One region of the Prescottella sp. R16 genome, then DNA from elsewhere that is predicted to be linked to it. Evidence: riboswitches for the same ligand, from Rfam matches in the RefSeq annotation. Region 1 holds a riboswitch; the other holds the start of a gene.
The links. A riboswitch is a leader RNA that binds a small molecule or an ion and turns the genes downstream of it on or off. The one in region 1 is predicted to bind S-adenosylmethionine.
Positions count from the first base shown of each region.

Region 2: it holds a riboswitch for S-adenosylmethionine, as region 1 does, so the genes downstream of both, Q5696_RS16080 (bifunctional o-acetylhomoserine/o-acetylserine sulfhydrylase) here and Q5696_RS02770 (aminotransferase class V-fold PLP-dependent enzyme) in region 1, are expected to answer to the same signal.

Region 1 covers NZ_CP130943.1:600,238-607,523, forward strand. Annotated here, with positions in the region: gene Q5696_RS02765 (Pls/PosA family non-ribosomal peptide synthetase) at 1-3,342, opposite strand, end outside; SAM riboswitch class IV at 3,484-3,598, shown strand; gene Q5696_RS02770 (aminotransferase class V-fold PLP-dependent enzyme) at 3,647-4,957, shown strand; gene Q5696_RS02775 (flavin reductase family protein) at 4,968-5,435, opposite strand; gene Q5696_RS02780 (YbaK/EbsC family protein) at 5,595-6,083, opposite strand; gene Q5696_RS02785 (ABC-2 transporter permease) at 6,099-7,178, opposite strand; gene Q5696_RS02790 (TetR/AcrR family transcriptional regulator) at 7,269-7,286, shown strand, end outside.
Region 2 covers NZ_CP130943.1:3,426,302-3,433,587, forward strand. Annotated here, with positions in the region: gene Q5696_RS16065 (MFS transporter) at 1-121, opposite strand, end outside; gene Q5696_RS16070 (NADP-dependent isocitrate dehydrogenase) at 259-1,476, opposite strand; gene Q5696_RS16075 (amino acid permease) at 1,696-3,075, opposite strand; SAM riboswitch class IV at 3,221-3,336, shown strand; gene Q5696_RS16080 (bifunctional o-acetylhomoserine/o-acetylserine sulfhydrylase) at 3,477-4,769, shown strand; gene metX (homoserine O-acetyltransferase MetX) at 4,766-5,911, shown strand; gene Q5696_RS16090 (DUF3017 domain-containing protein) at 5,919-6,164, opposite strand; gene Q5696_RS16095 (bifunctional methylenetetrahydrofolate dehydrogenase/methenyltetrahydrofolate cyclohydrolase) at 6,204-7,064, opposite strand; gene Q5696_RS16100 (GNAT family N-acetyltransferase) at 7,096-7,286, shown strand, end outside.

The DNA of each region.
Region 1 (7,286 bases):
CGCGGCCAGCCCGAACCCGCCGACCGAGACGAGCCACGCGAGGCCGAACAGCACCCCCAGGCCGATCCCGAACGTGATCACGACGGGAATCAGCCGGCACGTCTCGACGAACGCGCGGGCCACCTTCAACCGCAGCGGCGGATCGAACGTGCGGGACGCGTCGGACGCGGTGGCGGCACGACGCAACCGGACCGGCGGACTGCCCAGCCACGACGACCCCGACTTGGCTTTGCTCGGGGCCGCCGACAGCACCGCGACCAGACCGTTCTTCGGGACGCGCCGGCCGGGCCCGGCCATCCCGGAGTTGCCGAGGAACGCGCGTTTGCCGACCTTGGCCGGCTCGATGCGCATCCAGCCGCCGCCGAGTTCGTAGCTCGCGACCATCGTGTCGTCGGCGAGGAACGCGCCGTCCGCGATCGTCGTGAACTTCGGCAACACGAGGGCCGTGGAGATCTCGGTACCGCGACCGACCTCGGCGCCCAGCAGTTTCAGCCACAGCGGGGTGAGCAGACTCGCGTACAGGGGGAACAGGAACGTGCGCGCCGAATCCATGAGCCGTTCGGTGGCCCACGCCTGCCAGCCGACGCGGCTGCGCACCGGGTGGTATCCCTCGGTGAGCCCGATCGACAGCAGCCGGACCGCGATCACCGTCAGCGCCGCGAACACGAACAGGCTCGACAGGGTCGCGACCGGCAGGACCGCGAGCGCCCGGAGGAGTGCGTCGGACAGGTCGGTGGCGTCGCGCACCCACCAGCCGATCAGGAGCAGCCCGGCGGCCAGCCCGAAGATCGGCATACCGGCGAGGACGACGGACGTGACCCCGAAGACCGGAACCCAGCGGGTGGCCTTCGCCGGGGCCTGTTCGGGCCACGGGTGCGACGCCTTGCCGATCTTGACGGCCGGGGAGCCGGCCCAGTGCTGATTGGCCTTGACCTTCCCGAACACCGCCGACCCCGGCGCGATCTCGGCGCCGCGGCCGATGCGGGCACCCGGCAGCAGCGTCGATCGGGCGCCGATCGCGGCACCGTCGCCGATGCGGATCTCGCCGATGTGCACGACGTCGCCGTCGATCCAGTGCCCCGACAGGTCCACCTCGGGTTCGACGCAGCAGCCGTCGCCGAGCTCGAGCATGCCGGTGACCGGCGGCAGCGTGTGCAGGTCGACGCCGCGGCCCACCTTCGCGCCGAGCGCGCGGGCGAAGTACAGCATCCACGGGGCACCCGACAGATTGTCGGCGCCGCTCGCCTCGACGAGCCGCAGTGCGATCCACAGCCGCAGATGCTCGGGTCCACCGCGCGGGTAGGTGCCCGGTCGCAGGCGCCGCAGCAGCAGTCGCGCGCCGGTGACCGCGATCGTCATGCGTCCCAGCGGGGTGACGACGAGGACGAACAGGAGAGAGACCCACCACCACGACAGGGTCGGGGCCCAGGCTGCGCCCGTCCACGACAGGACGTTTCCGGCGATCGCCAGCCACGTCACCCACTGCAGCCCGGTCAACGTCATGAGCGGAACGGTCGCCGCGATCTGTGCGGCCTGCGCGCGCCGTGACACCGGGGCGACGTGGCGCGGCGCCGCGGTCACGGCGGGGGAGAGGTCGTCGAGGAAACCGGCGAGGGACGCGAGCCTCGGATGGTCGTACAACTGCGCGACGGTCATCTCCGGGAACCGTTCCCGCAGCGCCGTCACCAGCTGTGCAGCCGTCAGGGAACCGCCGCCCATCTCGAAGAAGTCGGCGTCCGGTCCGGTGACGGGGGCGCCGAGGATCGACGACCACAGTCCGGCCACCCAGGCGGCGGTGCCGTCGAGGCCCAGCGCCTCCGGATCCTGTTCGGTGCCGGGCAGTGGCCACGGCAACGCGGCCCGGTCGACCTTGCCGGATGTCCGGGTGGGGAGCTCGTCGACCAGCGCGAGCCGCGGCACCAGGGCCGCGGGCAGTTGCTCGGCCAACAGCGCCCGGGCGGTGTCGAGGTCGAAGTCCGGATCGGTGCTCGCCAGATAGCCGACGAGGATCGCGGTGCCGGCCGGCGTCCTGCGGACCGCGGCCGCCGCCCCGGCCACCCCGGGCAGGTTCTGCAGCGCGTTGTCGACCTCACCGAGTTCGATGCGCCGGCCACCGATCTTCACCTGGTCGTCGGCGCGGCCCTGGAACAGCAGCCCGGCGGTGTCGAGGCGCACCAGGTCGCCGCTGAGGTACGCGCGGTCCCAGCCGAGAGTCGGCATGGGCGCATACTTTTCGGCGTCCTTCGCCGGATCCAGATACCGGGCCAACCCCACCCCTCCGATGACGAGTTCGCCGACCTCGCCCTCGGCGACCGGCTCGCCGGACGCATCGACCACCGCGAGATCCCAGCCGTCGAGCGGCAGTCCGATCCGTACCGGACCGGTGCCGTCCATCAACGACCCGCACGCGACGACCGTCGCCTCGGTGGGTCCGTACGTGTTCCACACCTCGCGGCCCGGTACCGCGAGCCGCTCGGCCAGCTCCGGTGGGCACGCCTCGCCACCGAAGATCAACAGCCGCACCGCTTCCAGTGCCTCGGCCGGCCACATCGCCGCCAGTGTCGGGACCGTCGAGACGACCGTGACGTCCCGCGACACCAGCCACGGACCCAGATCCATACCGCTGCGCACCAGCGACCGCGGCGCCGGCACCAGTGTCGCCCCGTGCCGCCACGCCAGCCACATCTCCTCACACGACGCGTCGAACGCCACCGACAAACCCGCCAACACCCGGTCACCCGGACGGAGTGGGCTGTCCGGCAAGAACATCCGGGCCTCGGCGTCGACGAACGCCGCGGCGTTGCGGTGCGTGACCGCGACCCCCTTCGGGGTGCCGGTCGAGCCCGACGTGAAGATGATCCAGGCGTCGTCGTCGAGACCCGGGCGACGGACACCGGGGGAGTCGGCGCGGGCCGCCGCCGTGCCCGCCGCGATGCCGTCGCCGGTGACGATCGCCGCCACCCGAGCCTCCCCGAACACGAGCTCGGCGCGCTCGTCCGGATCGTCGGCGTCGACCGGCACGTACGCCGCACCCGCCGCCAGCACCGACAGGATCGCGACGTACAGCTCGCGCGACCCCGACGGCATCCGCACCCCGACCCGGTCGCCTGCGCCGACCCCGGCCGATGCGAGACGCTCTGCACCGGAAGCGATCTCGTCGAGCAGTTCGCGGTAGGTGAGCGGTGCGTGGCCGTCGTCGACCGCGACCGCGTCGGGATGTGCGGCCGCCGTCGCCTCGAGGACGTCGACGAGCGTGCGCGGCGCGGGCGCGTGCGAGGACCGGAGGAACACGTCGGGAATCGCCGAACGTCGGCCCGTGTCGGAATCGGATCGAAGGGGCACGGCTGAAGTCCTGTCCTGCTCGTCTGTGCCGAGGCGGCTGTCTCAGCAGTTGTCCCACCTCCGGATGACCGTTCGGTGAACGGATCCGGCACCAGTATCGCGTTTGACAGTTGCCGAACCGTTCTGCCATCCTCGTCGCCAGGTCACGAGTACCAGCGTCAAGCCCCGGCTAGCTGGTCGGCAACCCTCCAACCGCGGTGGGGTGCTCCGGGTGACGACCAGGTCATGGTCCACAAGGACATGGCAAGCGCGGACTCCGATGGCGTCTCCAGCCGACGGGTCCCAGGACTCGAAGGATGTTGTGATGACCGCTGTACCCACCGCCACCTGCGCCGGCCCCCTCGCTCGCGTCTCCGGCTGTGACACGCAGGTTCCGCTCGTCGGCGGCGGCAGCTGTACGTACGCGAACTTCGACTACGCGGCCAGCGCCCCCGCGCTCGCGCAGGTCACCGACCGCCTCCAGGAGCTGCTGCCGTTCTACGCCAGCGTCCACCGTGGCGCCGGCTATGCCTCCCGGGTGAGCACCGACGCCTACGAGAGCGCCCGCGGATCCGTCGAACGTTTCGTCGGCACCGACACCGACCAGGTGGTCGTCTTCACCCGTAACACCACCGACTCGCTCAACCTGCTCGCCACGTGCGTGCCCGGCGACGTCGTCGTCCTCGACATCGAGCACCACGCAAACCTGTTGCCGTGGAAGAACTCCCGCATCGTCGAGGCCGCGGACACGGTCGTCGACACCGTCGCGCGGATCGAAAACGAACTGGCCGCCGCCCCCGCCGCCCTGCTGGCCGTCACCGGCGCGTCGAACGTCACCGGTGAGGTCCTGCCGATCGCGGAACTCACCGAGATCGCGCACCGCCACGGTGCCCGCATCCTCGTCGACGGCGCCCAGCTCACCCCGCACCGTCGCGTGCACCTCGCCGAGACCGGCGTCGACTACCTGGCCTTCTCCGGGCACAAGCTGTACGCGCCGTTCGGTGCCGGTGTCCTCGTCGGCCGCCGCGACTGGCTCGACGCCGCCGAGCCCTACCTCGCCGGCGGTGGCGCGGTACGCGAAGTGACCCTCGACGAGACCGTGTGGGCGCAGGCTCCGGCCCGGCACGAGGCCGGCAGCCCCAACGTCCTCGGGGTGGCCGCCCTCGCCGCCGCCTGCGACGCCCTCGCCGCCCTGGACTTCGAGCAGGTCGTCGAGCACGAGCGCGTGCTGGCGTCCCGCCTCGCCGACGGACTCGCCGAGATCGACGGTGTCCACCTGCTGCGCCTGTGGGCGGACGCCCCCGACACCGTCGGCATCGTCACGTTCACCATCGACGGCCACGAGCCCGGGCAGATCGCCGCCTACCTGTCCGCCGAACACGGCATCGGCGTCCGCGACGGCCGCTTCTGCGCCCACCCCGTCCTGAACCGCATCGGTCTCGCCGGCGGCGCCGTCCGCGCCAGCCTCGGCCTCGGTACCGGCTCCGAGGACGTCGAACGGTTGATCGCCGCCGTTCGGCAGCTCGCCGACGGCCGCGCCACCTGGAACTACGGCAAGACCGATGGACTGTGGAACCCGGTCCCCGAGACCCGCGGCTTCTCCACCGGCACCGCGGGCGCCGCCGAGTGCGTCTGACCTCGTAGTACTACCGGTCGAGAGGAGTCGGCCGGTGGTAGCAGCCCTCGTGGTAGAGCAGCGGCGCCGACGCGGCCTCGTCGTCGTTGTCGTTGTGCAGGCGGGTGATCAGACCGATCACCAGCGTGTGATCGCCCGCGGGAATCAACTGCTGCACCGTGGTGCGCATCCAGATCGGCGTGCCGTGCAGTACCGGCTCACCCGTCTCGAGCCGCGCCCACAGCGACTCGTCACTGAACCGTTCCGCAGCCGTGCGGGCGAACCGCTGTGCGAGATGCTGCTGATGCTCCCCGAGCAGATGCACCACGATCGAATCGGCGGCGTGCAGCGCGTCGGCACTCGACGAGCTCAGTGCGATGTTGAACGAGATCAACGGCGGATTCATCGACAGCGACGCGAACGACGTCGCGGTGAAGCCGACCGGCCCGTTCGGCGAATCCAGCGTGACGATCGTGACCCCGGCCGGATGGCGGCGCATTGCCGCCTTGTACTCGTCGTTGCCGATCCCGGCCTCGGTGGGGACGACGGTGAGGTCGGGCGTGTTCTCGACAGGCTGTGACAAGACAATTCTCCGATTCGAACCAGGACGATTGTCCGCCACTATAGGAGCGGGTCCTCCGGGCGACCAGGATTGTGCTCACTGAGCGGACGCGGCCGCCCCCATGTCGACGGCCAGCCCCGCGGTGACCCGCAGCAACTCGGGGAACGTCGTGCGGAAGACGGTCTCCGGGTGTCCCGCCGACGCCCACAGTTCTGCATACCCGGCCAGTGCCTCGTCGAGATACGTCGGCAGATTGGTGGGATGCCCCAGCGGTGCGACCGCGTCGACCGGCTGCCCTGTCACCTCCGCCGTGACGTCGTCGGACGCCGGCACCAGCGTGCCCTCCAAACGCTCGCCCGTCGCGGCCACGTCCACGACCCGTGCCCCCGACACCAGCAGCAGCACCGGTTCGTCGTCGAGCAGGAACACCCGCGCTGCGACGACGGAGCCCGCGTCCACACCCAGTGCGGCCGCGACCTCCGTCGCGTCGTGCGCGACCGGACGACTGACGATCACCCCGTGGTGACCGCGCGCGATCAACGTGTCGGCGACGTACGCCGCACTGGGATGCAGCAGCCTGGGCATGCACTCAGAGTAGGACTACTTCGCGGCGGCGACAGGCGTATCGGTGCGCGACTTCCGGACCCGTAGCCCCGTGAACCCGAGCAGCAGCACGGCGCCGACCGCCGTGTAGAGCGCCAGTGCCAGCGCCGGCTGGCCGAGGCCGACGTTGTGGAAGTACACGATCGACCGCACCCCCTCCGTGCCCGCGCCCGGTGTGATCCACTTGCCGATCGCTGCGTAGAAGCCGGGGATCACGTTCGCGCCGAACGCGCCACCGGCACTCGGATTGCCCAGCACCACGAACACCGCGATCGCGAGCGGCACCGCGACGACGCCCACCGCCGCCCGCAGACCCATCGTGAACAGGCCCGTCGCGAACACCACCCCGGTGCCCAGCAGCCACAGCGGGAACCAGTGGCCCGCGAACGTGCCCAGCAGGTGCGTCGTGATCAGCGCGCCGAACGCGCCCGAGGCGGCGGAATACCCGAACATCACCGCGATGTGCGCCCATGCCTGCCGGCGCGTCGACGGCGCTCCGAGGAACAGGCCGATCGCCGCCGCCAGCAGATAGCCGCCGACGACCCAGCCGATCGACAGGTAGAACCCCGACAGCCCGCGATTGTCGTGTGCGCCGACCGGGATCTCGTCGCGCACGATCAGCTGCCGGTGCTGCTCCGCGGTGACCCGATCGAACACCGCCTCGAGCGCCGACGAGACGGAACTGCCGCCCGCGCTCGCCGTGAACAGGGTGTCGGTACCGCTCGCGTCGAGCACGTACGCGCCCTGGATCTCCCGGTCCCGCAGCAGCCGCCGCACCTCGGCGGTGTCGGTGGCGGTCCGGGTCCCGAGCGGACGGCCCTCGAGTTCGCCGAGCTCGTCGGCGGTCTGCGCGGCGAGCTCGGCGGGTACTCCGGGCCCGGCGACGACCGCGACCGCGATGTCGCGTGGCGTCGGCTCGTGGAACGCCGCGACGTAACTGAGGATGAAGCCGAGCTGCAGCACCAGGACCCCGGCGACCAGCACGGCCATCACCGTGCGGCGGCCGAATCGGTCGACCAGGTTGTCGGATGCCGGTGGGGCTGGCGGGGTGTCCGCCTCGGTGGTCGTCGTGGTCACGGGTGTCCTCGATATCGCTGTGTCGTCGTCCTGGTGTCGCGGTCTCGACACATCTTGTCGATACCGCGGGTATTGAATACCGTAGGTATCGTGACTGGTAGTCGTCAA
Region 2 (7,286 bases), 1.7 Mb from region 1:
CCACGAATTCGGTGGTACCGATACCGAAGCCGCCCATCGCGAGCGCGAACATCGCCCGGCGGCGGACGGTGGACGAGACGACAGGGGTCGAAAGTTCCCTGGTGGGGAGCGTGCTGGTCAAGAAGAGCCTTCCGCGAATCCTGCGCCGTCGCCTGTGGGCGGCGGACGGGCCAGCCTATCGGGGAAACGGAAACGGGACGTTCCCGTGTGGGGAACGTCCCGTTTCGGTACCGCTGTGACGCTACCGGGGCGACGCGACTATGCGCGCGCCTTCTGCAGGTTCTCGTCGAGGGTCGCGAGGAACTCCTCGGTGGTCTGCCAGCCCTGGTCCGGGCCGATCAGCAGCGCGAGGTCCTTGGTCATCTGGCCGTTCTCGACGGTCTTGACGACGACGTCCTCGAGCTGGTTCGCGAACTCGATCAGCTCCGGGTTGTTGTCGAGCTTGCCGCGGTGCGCGAGACCACGGGTCCACGCGAAGATCGACGCGATCGGGTTCGTCGACGTCGGCTTGCCCTGCTGGTGCTGACGGTAGTGGCGGGTGACGGTGCCGTGCGCGGCCTCGGCCTCGACGGTCTTGCCGTCCGGGGTCATCAGCACGGAGGTCATCAGGCCGAGCGAGCCGTAGCCCTGCGCGACGGTGTCGGACTGGACGTCGCCGTCGTAGTTCTTGCAGGCCCAGACGTAGCCGCCCTCCCACTTGAGCGAGGAGGCGACCATGTCGTCGATGAGGCGGTGCTCGTAGGTGAGGCCCGCGGCGTCGAACTCGGCCTTGAACTCGTCCTCGTAGATCCGCTGGAACTCGTCCTTGAACATGCCGTCGTAGGCCTTGAGGATCGTGTTCTTGGTCGACAGGTAGACCGGGTAGTTCTGCTGCAGGCCGTAGGACAGCGAGGCCCGCGCGAAGTCCTGGATGGACTTCTTGAAGTTGTACATGCCCATGACGACGCCGCCGTCCTCGGGCATCTTCACGACCTCGTGCTGGATCGGCTCGGAGCCGTCCTCGGGGGTGAAGGTGAGGGTGACGGTGCCGGCCTGGTGGACCTTGAAGTCGGTGGCGCGGTACTGGTCGCCGAACGCGTGACGGCCGACGATGACCGGCTTGGTCCAGCCCGGGACCAGACGCGGGACGTTGGAGATCAGGATCGGCGCACGGAAGATGGTGCCGCCCAGGATGTTACGGATGGTGCCGTTCGGGGAACGCCACATCTTCTTGAGGCCGAACTCCTCGACGCGAGCCTCGTCCGGCGTGATGGTCGCGCACTTGACGCCGACGCCGTGCTTCTTGATGGCGTTCGCCGAGTCGATGGTGACCTGGTCGTCGGTGGCATCGCGGTGCTCGATGCCCAGGTCGTAGTACTCGAGATCCACATCGATGTAGGGGTGGATCAGCTTGTCTTTGATGAACTGCCAGATGATGCGGGTCATCTCGTCGCCGTCGAGTTCGACGACCTTGCCTTCGACCTTGATCTTGGACATGGGGGCTTCGCGTCCTCCTAGGAAGTGTCCCTGGCGCCGCTACCTGGGCGCCAGGTCCCCTGGGTATCGGGGGTGCGCAGACCACTTTGTGGGTGAGTCCGCCAACGGTTCGATTATCCAACGTATCGGTTCGGGCCTCCCGTCACGGAACCGACCCAAACATGACGAGCGTACTGCTATTCGTTCGGATGGCAACCACCGGGCGGGAAACCTCACACCCTACTCGTGGGTAACCAAAGTTTCAGTGCGTGGCCGGACCCAACGCAGATAGGCGAGGGCGAGCAGGGTGAGCCAGCCGGCGCCGACGACGAACGCGACACGGGTGTCGACGTCGAAGGCCAGGAGGGCGATGACGAAGACGAGGAACCCGATGGCGGCGAGCTGCCCGTACGGCCACAGCGGCACCGGGAACTTCAGAGCTTTCACCTCGTCGGCGGTCATGGCCTTCCGGGCACGGTACTGCGACAGCAGGATCATCAGCCACACGAACACGGTCGCGAACGTGGCGATGGACGCGATGACGAGGAACACCCGCTCGGGAATGAGGTAGTTGAGCAGGACGCCGACGAGCAGCGTGACCACCATGATGACGACGGTCATCCACGGCACCCCGGCGCGGGAGACGCGGCGCATGACGGCGGGCGCCTGACCGCGCTGCGCCATGCCGTACATCATGCGTCCGGCACCGAACACGTCGCTGTTGATCGCGGACAGGGCGGCGGTGATGACGACGATGTTGAGGACCGTCGCGGCCGGGCCGAGGCCGAGCCCGGAGAAGATCTCGACGAACGGGCTGCCCTGCGCATCGACGGACTGCCACGGGTTGATCGCCATGATGACCGCGAGGGTGAGCACGTAGAACAGGATGATGCGCACCGGCACGGTGTTGATGGCCTTGGGGATGGTGCGTTCGGGGTCCTCGGCCTCGCCGGCGGTGATACCGATGATCTCGGTGCCGCCGAACGCGAACATGACGATCGCGAAGCATGCGAGGAAACCGCCGAAGCCGGTCGCGAAGAAGCCGCCGTCGGCCCACAGGTTGGAGACGCCGGCGGACGTGTCGTGGATGCCGAACCCGAAGATCAGGACGGCGATGCCGCCGACGATCATCGCGACGATGGCGGTGATCTTGACGAGGGTGAACCAGAATTCGACCTCACCGAACACCTTGACGCTGAGCAGGTTGAGGGCGCCGATGAAGAAGACGACCGCGAGCACCCAGATCCAGCGGGGTACGTCGGGGAACCAGAACCCCATGTAGACGCCGAACGCGGTGACGTCGGCCAGGCACACGACGATCATCTCGAACGTGTACGTCCAGCCGGTGGCGAATCCGGCGAACGGGCCGAGGTGTTTGCTCGCGTACTCGCCGAACGACCCCGACACCGGGTTGCTCACCGCCATCTCGCCGAGCGCCCGCAGCACGAGGTAGATGACGGCGCCGCCGATCAGGTACGCCAGCAGTACCGAGGGGCCGGCCTTCTCGATCGCCTCCGCCGAGCCGTAGAACAGTCCGGTGCCGATCGCGGACCCGAGCGCGATGAAGCGGATGTGGCGCGCCGTGAGTCCGCGGTGCAGCGGTGCGGCGGTGTCTTTCACGATCGAACTCCCGGTCGACAAGGGGGCGGTGTCGACAGCAAGAGTATTTCGGTGCGCCACATCACAGCAGGTCGCTATGTCCGTGATGCGTTTCCTGCCGCCCTCCTTCCAACCGCGCGGTCGATACCGCTACTATCGGCGGTCAGGTCAAGAGTGTCAGCGTCAAGCCCCGGCTCGCTGGCCGGCAACCCTCCAACCGCGGTGGGGTGCCCCGGGTGATGACCAGGTTTCCCGACGCGAGTCGGGTGACAAGCGCGGGTCCGCTGGGACGGACCCACTGACCGGGCCATGCCCCACCGGAGGTTCTCATGATGTGTTGTTGTCGTAGGTAGCCCAGTCATCCCGGCGCGCGACAATCGCCGTCGGCTCTCCCCTACTCCCGAATCCGGAGCAGACGACTCATGACCGATATCACGGACACCTGGAGCTTCGAGACGAAGCAGGTCCACGCCGGCCAGTTGCCCGACGGCACCACCAACGCGCGGGCGCTGCCGATCTACCAGACCACGTCGTACACGTTCGACAGCACCGATCATGCGGCCGCACTGTTCGGTCTGGCCGAGCCCGGCAACATCTACACCCGCATCATGAACCCGACGCAGGACGCCGTCGAGCAGCGGATCGCCGCACTCGAGGGTGGCGTGGCGGCCCTGCTGCTCGCGTCCGGTCAGGCCGCGGAGACGTTCGCGATCCTCAACCTCGCAGGAGCCGGCGACCACATCGTGGCCAGCCCGCGCGTCTACGGCGGCACCTACAACCTGTTCCACTACACGCTGCGCCGGCTGGGTATCGACGTGTCGTTCGTCGACGATCCGGACGACATCGAGCAGTGGCGGGCCGCGATCCGACCGAACACGAAGGCGTTCTACGGCGAGTCCGTCTCGAATCCGCGCAACGACATCTTCGACATCCCGGGGGTGTCGAAGGTCGCGCACGAGAACGGTCTCCCGCTGATCATCGACAACACCGTCGCGAGCCCGTACCTGATCCGGCCGCTCGAGCACGGCGCCGACATCGTCGTCCATTCGGCGACCAAGTACCTCGGCGGGCACGGCACCTCGATCGCCGGTGTGATCGTCGACGGCGGCACGTTCGACTGGACCCAGGGCCGGCACGACGTGTTCACCACCCCGGATCCGAGCTACAACGGTGTCGTCTACGCCGATCTGGGTGCGCCGGCGTTCGCACTCAAGGCGCGGGTGCAACTGCTGCGCGACCTGGGCTCCGCCGTCTCCCCGTTCAACGCGTTCCTCATCGCGCAGGGCATCGAGACGCTGAGCCTGCGGATGGAGCGGCACGTCGCGAACGCGAAGGCCGTCGCCGAGTTCCTCGAGGCGCACCCGGAGGTGGCGACGGTGTCGTACGCGGGTCTGCCGTCGTCGCCGTGGTACGAGCGGGGCAAGACGATCGCGCCGCGCGGCACGGGTGCCATCGTGACGTTCGAACTGAAGGGCGGCGTCGACGCGGGCAAGAAGTTCGTCGACGCGCTGACGTTGCACAGCCACGTCGCGAACATCGGTGACGTGCGCTCGCTGGTGATCCATCCCGCGTCGACGACGCATTCGCAGCTGACCCCGCAGGAGCAGCTCGCCGCCGGTGTCACGCCGGGCCTGGTGCGCCTGGCCGTCGGCATCGAGGGCATCGCCGACATCATCGCCGACCTCGAGACCGGATTCGCGGCGGCGGCATCTTGACGGTCAGTTCGGTTCGCCATGCCCGTCCGGCGGGGTTCCCCCCGCCGGACGGGCAATTGGGCTTCGTCGACATCGGCTCGGTCGAACTCGAGAACGGTGCGGTGCTGCCCGACGTCACCCTGGCCGTACAGCGGTGGGGCGAGCTGTCCCCGAACCGCGACAACGTGGTGCTCGTCGAACACGCCCTGACCGGCGACTCGCACGTGACCGGGCCCGCCGACGACGATCATCCCTCCCCCGGCTGGTGGGACGGCATGATCGGCCCGGGCGCACCGGTCGACACGAACGAATGGTGTGTGCTGGCCACGAACGTGCTCGGCGGCTGCCGCGGCACCACCGGCCCCGGCTCGCTGACAGCCGACGGCTCCTACTGGGGATCCCGGTTCCCGGGGATCTCGATCCGCGATCAGGTGACCGCCGAGGTCGCCCTCGCCGACCTGCTCGGCATCGACCGCTTCGCGGCCGTCGTGGGCGGCTCGATGGGCGGCATGCGGACGCTCGAATGGATCGTCGGGTATCCGGACCGGGTGGATGCGGCACTGGTGCTGGCGGTCGGTGCCCGCGCCACCGCCGACCAGATCGGCACCCAGACCACACAGATGCGGATCATCGAGAGCGACCCCGATTGGCAGGGCGGCGACTACCACGGCACCGGCCGAGTCCCGCGGACCGGGCTGGGCCTCGCCCGCCGGATCGCGCACCTGACGTACCGCACCGAGAACGAACTCGATTCACGTTTCGCGAACGAGCATCAGTCCGGCGAGAACCCGTGGACCGGTGGACGGTACGCCGTCCAGAGCTATCTCGACCATCAGGCCGGCAAGTTGGTGTCCCGGTTCGATCCGGGCACGTACGTGCTGTTGACCGAGGCCATGAACCGGCACGACGTGGGCCGCGGCCGCGGCGGTGTCGAGGTGGCCCTCGCGGCAACCCCCGTCCCGACGATCGTCGGCGGCGTGGATTCGGATCGGCTGTATCCGCTGCGCCTGCAGCAGGAACTGGCCGACGGCCTGCCGGGCTGCGACGGCCTGCGGGTCCTCGAATCGCGGGACGGCCACGACGGCTTCCTCACCGAGGCCGACGCGGTGGCCGAACTGTTGAAGGAAACGATGGAGCTGGCCCGGGAGGCCCGCCGGCGTTGACCGACGTTCAGTCGGTCCCGAGGGGATCGATCGATGCGGCCAGCGTCATGATCGCGGCGCCGACGACCGTCATGGAGACGACGTCGAATCCCTTGCCGCGCACCGCCAGCAGCCCCACCTGGTCGGGCGCGAGGACGGCCCGGAATCCGGCCGCGAGCAGCGCGGCACCCCCGAGGACGAGGGCACCGCGCCGCCACCGATCGGCGAGGACCAGCCCGAATGCGACGGCCACCACGAGGAGGACGGCCAGCATCGGCAGGTTCCTGCGCACGAATTGCGTCACGGACGCGTCCTAGTCGCGCAGACCGGCGAGCTTCTCGGCCCGCTCGACGACGTTGGCGAGCAGGAAGGCGCGGGTCAGCGGGCCGACACCGCCCGGGTTGGGGGACACGAAACCGGCAACCTCACGGACGTCGTCGGCGACGTCGCCGCGCAGGCCGTCCGGGGTGCGGCTGACACCCACGTCGAGCACCGCGGCACCCGGCTTGACCATGTCGGCGGTGATCAGGCCGGCGACACCGGCGGCGGCGACGACGATGTCGGCGCGACGCGTCTCGGCAGCCAGATCCTTGGTGCCGGTGTGGCAGAGGGTGACGGTCGCGTTCTCGGTGCGACGGGTCAGCAGCAGGCCGATGGGCCGGCCGATGGTGACGCCGCGGCCGACGACGGTGACGTGGGCGCCGTCGATCGGAACGTTGTAGCGGCGCAGCAGGTGCACGACGCCGCGCGGGGTGCACGGCAGCGTGGCCTCCTTGCCGAGGACGAGACGGCCGAGGTTGACGGGGTGCAGGCCGTCGGCGTCCTTGTCGGGGTCGATGCGCTCGAGGGCGGCGTTCTCGTCGAGGTGCTTGGGCAGCGGCAGCTGCACGATGTAGCCGGTGCACTCGTCGTTGGCGTTGAGTTCGTCGATGACGGCCTCGAGTTCGGCCTGCGTGATGTCGGCGGGCAGGTCACGGCGGATGGACGCGACACCGAGCTTGGCGCAGTCGTTGTGCTTGCCGCGCACATAGGACGCGGATCCGGGATCGTCGCCGACGAGGATGGTGCCCAGGCCGGGCGTGATGCCCTTCTCCTTCAGGGCTGCCACCCTGGCCTCGAGGTCGAGGAAAATTTCGTCGCGGGTCGCTTTGCCGTCCAGGATCGTTGCAGTCACGGCGACCATTGTTCCAGGCTACGGTCGCCGCATGTCATCGGCTCCGCAACTTCCGTCCGATCTTCCCGGCCCGCGCGTGGTGTTGACGCCGATCCGACCCGAGCACCGCGGCCGGCTCCGCGAGATCCACGGGACACCGGAGGTGGCCCGGTGGTGGAAGCAACCGGACGCCGACTGGCCGGCCCCCGAGCCGGGGACGACCGCGTACGCGGTGCTCCTGGA